DNA from 3 places in the Marinobacter sp. MBR-105 genome. Region 1 is predicted to be linked to each of the others. Evidence: predicted binding sites of a transcription regulator. Region 1 holds the regulator's gene; each other region holds the start of a gene.

Region 1 (3,212 bases):
AGTAATCTGGCAAAAAGCTACAAGCAGAAAAAAGTGGTGCTGGATGTTTCTCTGGAAATTCGCTCCGGCGAGATTGTCGGCCTGCTCGGCCCCAACGGCGCCGGCAAGACCACCTGCTTCTACATGATCGTGGGCCTGGTGCCTGCGGATCACGGCCGGATCACCATCGACGCCAAGGACATCACCCCGCTGCCAATGCATGGGCGCGCCCGCAAGGGCATCGGTTACCTGCCCCAGGAAGCCTCCGTGTTTCGCAAACTGACCGTGCGGGACAACATCATGGCCATCCTCGAAACCCGCAAAGGCATGAGTCGGGCGGAACGGGAGGCCAAGCTGGAAGAGTTGCTGGAAGAGTTTCATATTACTCACATCCGAGACAGCGTGGGTATGGCGCTATCCGGAGGCGAACGCCGCAGGGTTGAAATCGCCCGGGCGCTGGCCATGGAGCCCGCGTTTATCCTGTTGGACGAACCCTTCGCGGGCGTAGACCCTATCTCCGTCAGTGACATCAAGCACATTATCCGGCACCTGCGGGATAAAGGTATTGGCGTGTTGATTACCGACCACAACGTTCGGGAAACCCTCGACATCTGCGAGAATGCCTACATCGTTTCCGGCGGCCACATCATCGCCTCCGGCAATGCCGAAGCCATTCTGGCAAACCAGCAAGTGAAAGAAGTGTATCTGGGTGATGAGTTCCGGCTCTGACCTGATAAAACAGGGTTTATCCGAGGTCTGATTGTTTTGATGATCTGTAGCAAGTAAACTCGGCAAAAAACTTGCTTATACTGTTCACAGACAATGGCAAGTAACCAGCGTACAACATTTTTTTCGGCCTGTGCGCCGGCAAAGCAACAACCGGGATGCCCATGAGTTATGGATCTTGAGCCATGGTTATGAAAGCCTCATTACAGCTTAAGCTGGGCCAGAGTCTGACCATGACGCCCCAGCTGCAGCAGGCCATACGCCTGCTACAGCTTTCTACCCTCGATCTCCAGCAGGAAATCCAGCAGGCGCTGGAATCCAACCCAATGCTGGAAACCTCAGAGGACGATGAGCACCCTGAAGGCGACGAGCGCGAAGAGCACGAGCACAGTGAAGCTTCCAGCTCTGAGGCCAACCAGGACGACAGCCACCAGGACGCGAGCCCGGACTGGGACGAAACCGAGAACGGCCCTGACTGGTCGTCCGAGAACGATATTCCGGACAACATTCCCGATGATCTGCCAGTGGATACCGCCTGGGACGACATCTACCAGTCTGCCCCGGCTCCGGCCAGCAAAGGCGAAGACGAGCACGAATCGGATTTCGAAACCCGGAACTCGCCTACCGAAACCCTGCAGGATCACCTTGAGTGGCAGCTGAACCTGACACCTCTGAGCGAGCGGGATCAGGCCATTGCCCACGCGCTGCTGGATGCTGTGGATGAGCGCGGCTACCTGACGTCTGACATTGAGGACATTCACGCAGGCCTGCTGGACGAAACCGAAGAAGACCCGTTGGAACTGGACGAAGTGGAAGCGGTACTCCACCGCCTGCAACACTTCGACCCGCCCGGCGTGTTCGCTCGGGATCTCCAGGAATGCCTGCTGATTCAGCTCAACCAGCTGCCACCGGATACCCCCTGGCTGCGCCAGGCGAGACTGGTGGTTACCCAGTTCCTGCACCTGCTTGGCAACCGGGACTACGCGCAACTGTTACGCCGCAGCCGGCTCAAGGAAGACCAGCTGAAACAGGTACTGGCCCTGATCACCAGCCTGAACCCTCGCCCTGGCGATGTCGTGGACCGGGCCGAACCGGATTACGTTATCCCGGACGTTATCGTACGCAAACACGAAGGCCGCTGGCGGGTTGAACTCAACCCGGAAATCGCTCCGCGTATCCGGGTGAATGCCAGCTACGCGTCACTGATCCGCCGGGCTGACAGCAGTGCCGATAACACCTACCTGCGCGACCAGCTGCAAGAAGCGAAATGGTTTATCAAGAGCCTGCAAAGCCGGAATGAAACCCTGCTGAAAGTGGCCACCCGCATCGTTGAACACCAGCAAGGGTTCCTGGATCAGGGCGAAGAAGCCATGAAGCCTCTGATCCTGTCTGACATTGCCCAGGCGGTGGAAATGCACGAGTCCACGATTTCCCGGGTTACCACCCAGAAGTACATGCACACGCCCCGCGGTATTTTTGAGCTGAAGTACTTTTTCTCCAGCCACGTCAGCACCGCCGAGGGCGGCGAATGCTCGTCTACAGCCATCCGGGCGATGATCAAGAAGCTGATTGCCGAGGAAACCCCGAAAAAGCCATTGAGCGATAGCAAAATTGCAGCCATGCTAGGGGAACAGGGAATCAACGTGGCGCGGCGTACCGTGGCCAAATACCGGGAGGCCATGCATATTCCTCCCTCGAACGAACGAAAACGCCTGGTTTAAACTTTCGCCGGTGCAAGATGCACTGGCACGCAATCCGGCAAGCACGCCGGCAGTATGACAACAGGAGACGCCTATGCAACTCAACATTTCAGGCCATCACGTAGAACTGACTCCCGCTCTGAAGGATTACGTCAACACCAAGTTCGAGAAGCTGGAGCGTCACTTCGACCACATCAGTAACTGCCAGGTCACCCTGGAGGTCGAGAAGGTGCGCCAGATGGCGGAAGCCACGCTGCACGTGATTGGTGGTGAGATTCACGCAAAGGCAGAAAATGAGGACATGTACGCCGCAATCGACGCTCTGGTCGACAAGCTGGACCGTCAGATCCTCAAGCACAAGGAAAAGAACGTAGACCGGATGCACGGTAACGGCGGTCGCTGAAGCGCGAACCTTACCGGGTGTTTCATGAAACGAGCTGCGGCGGGGCTAACCGGCCGCAGCCTTTTTTTTACGGACATGCAGTCGATCCATGAGCGAGCCATCCCTGACCATCGACAATATTCTTGCCCCTGAACTGACCCTCTGTAAGGTGCCGGCCTCAAGCAAGAAACGTGTGCTGGAGTTCATCGCTGAACGGATTCACTTTCAGGATGAAATCCTCAGCGACACCCAGATCTTCAACAATCTGGTCTCCCGCGAACGGCTGGGCAGCACCGGTATCGGTGAGGGTATTGCCATCCCCCACTGCCGACTGGAAGGCCTGGACCGCGTCATCGGCGTGCTGATGACTCTGGAGGAACCGGTAGACTTTGATGCTATCGATAACCAGCCGGTAGATCTGGTGT
Region 2 (3,212 bases), on a different contig from region 1:
TTGTCACGGCTATGGATACCGCAGAGCTGGCCTTCATAGATTTCCTGGCCTGGGTCCAGGAACAGCTTGCCTCGGCTCTGCAGAGTCTCGAGGGAGTAGGTCAGCGCAGTACCGGTGGCCATGGAAACGATGACACCGTTCTGACGGCTGGTTACGTCACCCATCTTCACCGGGCCGTAGTGGCTGAAGGTGGAGGTCAGGATGCCGGTACCGGAAGTCATGGTCAGGAAGGTGTTACGGAAACCGATCAGGCCACGGGCCGGAATGGTGTATTCCAGGCGGATACGGCCCTTGCCGTCCGGGATCATGTTAGTCATGTCACCTTTGCGCAGCCCCATCTGCTCCATAATCGGGCCCTGGTGCTGCTCTTCGATGTCGATGATCACGTTTTCGTACGGCTCTTGCTTCTGGCCGTCGACTTCCTTGATGACCACCACCGGCCGCCCCACGGCCAGCTCGAAGTTTTCGCGACGCATGTTCTCGATCAGAACCGACAGGTGCAGTTCACCACGGCCGGATACCTTGAACTTGTCGGCCGAGTCGCCTTCTTCAACCCGCAGCGCTACGTTGTGCAGCAGCTCTTTTTCCAGGCGCTCCTTGATGTTCCGGCTGGTCACATACTTGCCTTCTTTACCGGCAAACGGTGAATCATTTACCTGGAACGTCATGGATACGGTGGGCTCATCAACGGTCAGCGCCGGAAGGGCTTCTACGTTGGAGGGATCACAAAGAGTGTCAGATATGAACAGCTGGTCCAGACCACTCACGCACACAATGTCGCCAGCCTGGGCTTCCTCAACTTCCACACGCTGCAGGCCGGAATGGCCCATGATCTTCAGGATACGACCGTTACGCTTCTTGCCGTCGGCACCGATAGCCACCACCGGGGTGTTGGTCTTCACTTTACCGCGCATAATGCGACCGATACCGATGACACCCAGGAAACTGTTGTAGTCCAACTGGGAGATCTGCATCTGGAACGGGCCATCCAGATCAACCGAAGGCGCTGGCACATGATCAACAATGGCCTGGAACACAGCGTCCATGTTGTCGTCCAGATTCTCATGATCCATGCCGGCGATGCCGTTCAGCGCACTGGCATAGACTATCGGGAAGTCGAGCTGTTCATCGGTGGCACCAAGGTTGTCGAACAGGTCAAACACCTGATCCACCACCCAATCCGGGCGGGCACCCGGACGGTCAATTTTGTTCACGACCACAATCGGGTTCAGGCCCGCTGCGAAAGCTTTCTGAGTCACGAAACGGGTTTGCGGCATGGGGCCGTCGATGGAATCCACCACCAGCAGCACACTGTCCACCATACTCATTACACGCTCTACTTCACCACCAAAGTCAGCGTGGCCCGGGGTGTCTACGATATTGATGTCGTAGTCTTTCCATTTTAGAGCAGTGTTTTTTGCCAGAATGGTAATGCCACGTTCTTTTTCCTGGTCGTTGGAGTCCATTACACGCTCGTTCTCGAGCTCTTTCCGGTCCAGCGTGCCAGACTGGCGCAGCAGCTGGTCAACCAGGGTGGTCTTGCCATGGTCAACGTGGGCAATAATGGCAACGTTTCTAAGCTTATCAATCACAACGGGTATCCTGAAGAAATTAGCGGCGCGCAGTATATCGAAAAGTCCATGGCGATAATATGAAGATTAGTGCCTAATATGTAACCAATCGGGGCTTGCACCATAATTATGCGTTATCAGAGAACTTGCACCACCATGGTGCATGGCAGTGGTGCAATAAGCATGGTCTTCGGCCAGGAAGCTGCGCCACATTAGCCCGAAAGCCTTGTCGCTGCGCTGTTCTGGCGCAGCCGACAAAAACTGGCAAGCCGATTGCTTATGCCAAAGCAGCCGCATAGTGAAGGTAAGGACCACAAGCTTCTGGTAAGCTTCCCTGACCTGAAAAAAGATCGGGCCTCAGAACACTGAACGATCCGGCACAACGAACATGTAAAACCTTACGGAGCATGCACAATGTCCAAGACGATTGATTTGATCAAAGAACACGAAGTCAAGTGGATTGACCTGCGTTTCACCGACAGCCGTGGTAAAGAGCAGCACGTAACCCTGCCCGCCACCGAGGCGGACGAAGACTTTTTCGCTGACGGCAAGATGTTCGACGGCTCCTCCATTGCCGGCTGGAAAGGCATCAACGAATCCGACATGATCCTGATGCCGGACGACGAAACCGCCGTTCTGGACCCGTTCACCGAAGAAACCACCGTCAACATCACCTGCAACATTGTAGAGCCTTCTACCATGCAGGGTTATGAGCGCGACCCCCGCTCTGTTGCCCGTCGCGCCGAAGAATACCTGAAGTCCACCGGCATCGCTGATGGCGCTCTGTTCGGCCCGGAGCCTGAGTTCTTCGTGTTCGATTCCGTCAAATGGAACGTGGACATGCAAGGCGCTTCTTACCACATCCATTCTGAAGAAGCCGCGTGGGTTTCCGGTGAAGATTTCGACCGCAACAACATTGGCCACCGCCCGGGCGTAAAAGGCGGCTACTTCCCGGTTCCGCCGGTCGACAGCCTGCACGACCTGCGTGGCGCCATGTGTGCCGCCATGGAATCCATGGGCCTGGAAATTGAGGTTCACCACCACGAAGTGGGCACCGCTGGCCAGTGTGAAATCGGTGTTGGCGCCAACACCCTGACCCGCAAGGCAGACGAAGTTCAGATCCTGAAGTACTGCGTGCACAACGTAGCTCACGCCTACGGCAAGACCGCCACCTTCATGCCCAAGCCAGTTGTGGGTGACAACGGCTCCGGTATGCACGTTCATATGTCCCTGAGCAAAGACGGCAAGAACCTGTTTGCCGGCGACAGCTACGCAGGCCTGAGCGAAGCGGCTCTGTACTACATCGGTGGCGTGATCAAGCATGCCAAGGCCATCAACGCCTTCACCAACCCGGCCACCAACAGCTACAAGCGTCTGGTTCCGGGTTACGAAGCACCGGTTATGCTGGCCTACTCCGCCCGTAACCGTTCTGCCTCCATCCGTATTCCGTACGTGAACAGCCCGAAAGCTCGTCGTATTGAAGTGCGCTTCCCGGATCCGGCCGCTAACCCGTACCTGGCCTTTGCTGCCCTGATGATGGCCGGCCTGGACGGTATCCAGAACAAGATCCACCCTGGCGATGCCATGGACAAGGATCTGTATGACCTGCCGAAGGAAGAAGCCCTGAACATTCCGAAGGTT
Region 3 (3,212 bases), on a different contig from region 1:
AGAGAAATATCCGGATTCGCCCGATGAAATCACTGAACTCACCCAACTGCGCCAAGCCACCAGCCGAGCCAATAATTACGGCACGCTGATCCGGGGCTTTATCGAGCCCCCCGAAACGGGCGAATACACCTTTTACATCAGTGGCGACGATCAGACACAACTGTGGTTATCTGATTCCCAGAACCCGGACGGTGCGGTTCAGATCGCCTCCACCATGTCCACGCCCCTCGATAATTTCACCCGCTACGCCTCACAAACCTCCGGCGTACAATATCTGGAGGCCGGCAAAAAATATTACTTTGAATTCAGACACAAGGAAGGTGGATGGGACGACCACTTTACCGTTGCCTGGTCCGGCCCCGGCATCTCTCAGCAAGTGATCAGCGGCAGCGCGCTACACAGCTACGCTCAGAAAGCCCCTGACTCGGCCCCCGAGATGACAACCGAAGATGCCTACCATCTGGGTTACCGAATCGGCTACTTTGACGCTGAACAGGGACTCTCATTCAACAGCCAGTACCCACCACTTGATGCGGACAGTGATGATCTGTACGACAACTGGGAGATTGTGTACGGGCTGGATCCATCCAATGCGGCCGACGCCAAATCCGATACCGACAATGACCTGCTTACCGCCATGGATGAGTTCTGGGCCAGGACCAATCCCGGCACCGAAGATACTGATAATGACGGTATTCCGGATGGGTACGAATACGCCTATGGCACGGACCCCACCAACCCGGGCGATGCCAATGTAGATCTTGACGGTGATGGCTACACCATCCTGCAAGAGTACCAGGCGGGCACCAATCCCACCGATGCCAGCGACTTCCCTGCCCCTCAGGAAGTGTACGCAACCGGATTCGTCGGCCAGTACTTCACAGGCACCGAGTTTGACAGCTTCGTTTACAGTCAGCGGGATGCGACGGTCAACTTCAACTGGAATAGTGGAAGCCCGTCAGCGGAGCTTCCAAGGGACCGGTTCAGCGTGCGTTGGCAGGGATGGTTCACACCACCTCACAATGAAGGAACCCGGGACTACACCTTCACCACCACTACGGATGATGGTGTTCGGCTTTTCCTCAACGGCTCTACCGTCATTGATCAGTGGAAGAACCAATCCCCCACCAGCTACAACGCCACAGCGAGTCTCGAAGCGGGGACCCCCGTTGCCATCACCATGGAGTACTTTGAGTTCGGCTGGGGCGCCACTGCACAACTGGCGATTACCGACGCCGCCACTGGAGATGCCATATCCACGACCAACACCGTCCAGCATCTGGCATTGGACAGCGAGTTCGCCGAAAGCACCTTGAACGACGGCATCGACGATCTTTACAAACTTCGCTACGGACTCCCCCTGATGCAACCATCAGCCAGCCGGGTGCTTAACGATAGCGGCGTGACGGTTCTTGAGGCTTATCAATCGGGCCTGCACCCGTACACGCTCGAAACCGTATCGGAACCAGAATCACCGGTCACCAGTCAGCCCGGTGGTACCGGCGATGCCAGCGGCAGTGTGACATTGTCGTGGACGCCTCCCGGCACCAGGGTAGATGGCAGCAGCATTTCTCTGAGCGAAATTGACCGTTACCGGATCAACTACGGACAGGATGCTGCAAACCTGACTCAAACTCTGGAGGTGCCGGCAGGCACAACCTCAACCACGGTTACCGGCCTGGCGCCCGGCACCTGGTACTTTACGATTCAGGTAATTGATATCAATGGATTGAGTAGTGAACCGTCTGATCCGGTAGAGCATCAGGTTAACTAAGTGAGCATTTTAGTTGTCGAGTTATTTTACAACCAAACAGCAGCGACCAGAAAAGTTCATTAATATTCAATGACTTAAAATCTGGCACGAAGCCTGCTTATTAGAGGATGACGTAACGCAAAGACCACTCACTGGAGGAGTGACTCAAATGAAAAAATTGACTCAAGGCTTGGCAATGGCTGCAGCCGTCGGTTTTGCTGGAGTAGCTCAGGCTGCCTATATCGATGCTGTTGCCAATGCAAACGCACCTGGCGCTGTAGCTGAGCAAAGTGTTCCGGGAGACAACGATTACGCCACTCGCATTAGTGGTACCTGGACAGCCGATGCACCTCTGTACAACGTGGGTGATACCGTACTGTTCGGCCACAACCTGAAATCCACCAGCTCCGATCTGTTCAAGCTGACCTTCACCTACCTGGGTAAGGAAGCTTCAGACAACAACCAGTTCTACTGGGGTAACACGCTGGTATTCGATACCAATAGTTCCGTAGATGACCAATACAGTGCTGTATTTTACGGTGGTCTTGACGCCCTGCTGAACTTCAAGTTCATCAATGGCAGAGGCGTTACCATTAATAACGACGCTAATAATGGCGGGCAGTTCAACGACATTACCAAGCCCAATTCCAGCACAAACTTCAACCTCTTCTATGTTGAAGATGATTACTTTGTAATCAGCCTGGATGACGGTTACGTAGGCGACGATAACCACGACGATATGGTGATCGCAGTTCGCGCTACCAAGGTTCCCGAGCCTGGCACGCTGGCACTGCTTGGCCTTGGTCTCGCTGGCATTGCCGTCCGGATGAAAGGCCGTAAAAAAGCCTGACATCGAGTTCTATGCTACGCTTTAAAAGCCCTGCACTTGCAGGGCTTTTTCATTTCAGGTCAGGTTCATGGATGTACTGATTGTTTATGCCAATAGCGGCAGAGGGCTGCAAAAAGATGCCAGGATACTGGAAGCAGCCCTACAGCGGCTTGGGCACCAGGCCAGGCAGGTTCAACTGCCCCCTACTCCCTTATGGCGTTCCCGCCTTTCAGCTTATCGTTTCAAGGCATTAGAACGACTTTGCCCCAGATTTCTCAGCAAACTCTTCTATCGAACTCAAATTGCTTTACTCCGGCCGCTCCATACGGGTCAACGGGCAGATCTCGTCATTCACCTCGAGAATATCTGGATATCTCAATTGGCTGCTGGCCGACACCACTGGCTCATCCCTAACCAGGAATGGTTCATTGAATCGAGAGGTCCCTACCTCAGCTTTACCAACCGTATACTCTGCAAAACACAGCACGCGGTATCGATTTTTTCCGCCTTACATGCAGACACCCAATACCTCGGCTTTACCGGCGGTGAAGTTAGCGCTCAAAACGGTTCAGAAAGGAAAGACTACGGTTTGGCTTTGCATGTAGCTGGCAACAGTCAGTTCAAGGGCAC

The links. The regulator sigma-54, encoded in region 1, starts transcription at its own class of promoters, with help from an activator protein. The targets are predictions, from matches to a motif close to ANTGGCATNNANNTTGCTNT.
Region 2: a site for sigma-54 is predicted at 1,832-1,851, ahead of glnA (glutamate--ammonia ligase). Genes of this name have one in related genera too.
Region 3: a site for sigma-54 is predicted at 1,855-1,874, ahead of ACSSVV_RS01035 (PEP-CTERM sorting domain-containing protein). Genes of this name have one in related genera too.

What each region holds. Positions count from the first base shown of each region.
Region 1 is NZ_JBRJHG010000008.1:124,088-127,299, reverse strand. It holds gene lptA (lipopolysaccharide transport periplasmic protein LptA) at 1-5, shown strand, start outside; gene lptB (LPS export ABC transporter ATP-binding protein) at 1-708, shown strand, start outside; gene ACSSVV_RS11185 (RNA polymerase factor sigma-54) at 897-2,426, shown strand; gene hpf (ribosome hibernation promoting factor) at 2,500-2,808, shown strand; gene ptsN (PTS IIA-like nitrogen regulatory protein PtsN) at 2,897-3,212, shown strand, end outside.
Region 2 is NZ_JBRJHG010000012.1:22,652-25,863, reverse strand. It holds gene typA (translational GTPase TypA) at 1-1,592, opposite strand, end outside; gene glnA (glutamate--ammonia ligase) at 1,986-3,212, shown strand, end outside.
Region 3 is NZ_JBRJHG010000001.1:217,609-220,820, forward strand. It holds gene ACSSVV_RS01030 (PA14 domain-containing protein) at 1-1,774, shown strand, start outside; gene ACSSVV_RS01035 (PEP-CTERM sorting domain-containing protein) at 1,923-2,603, shown strand; gene ACSSVV_RS01040 (glycosyltransferase) at 2,671-3,212, shown strand, end outside.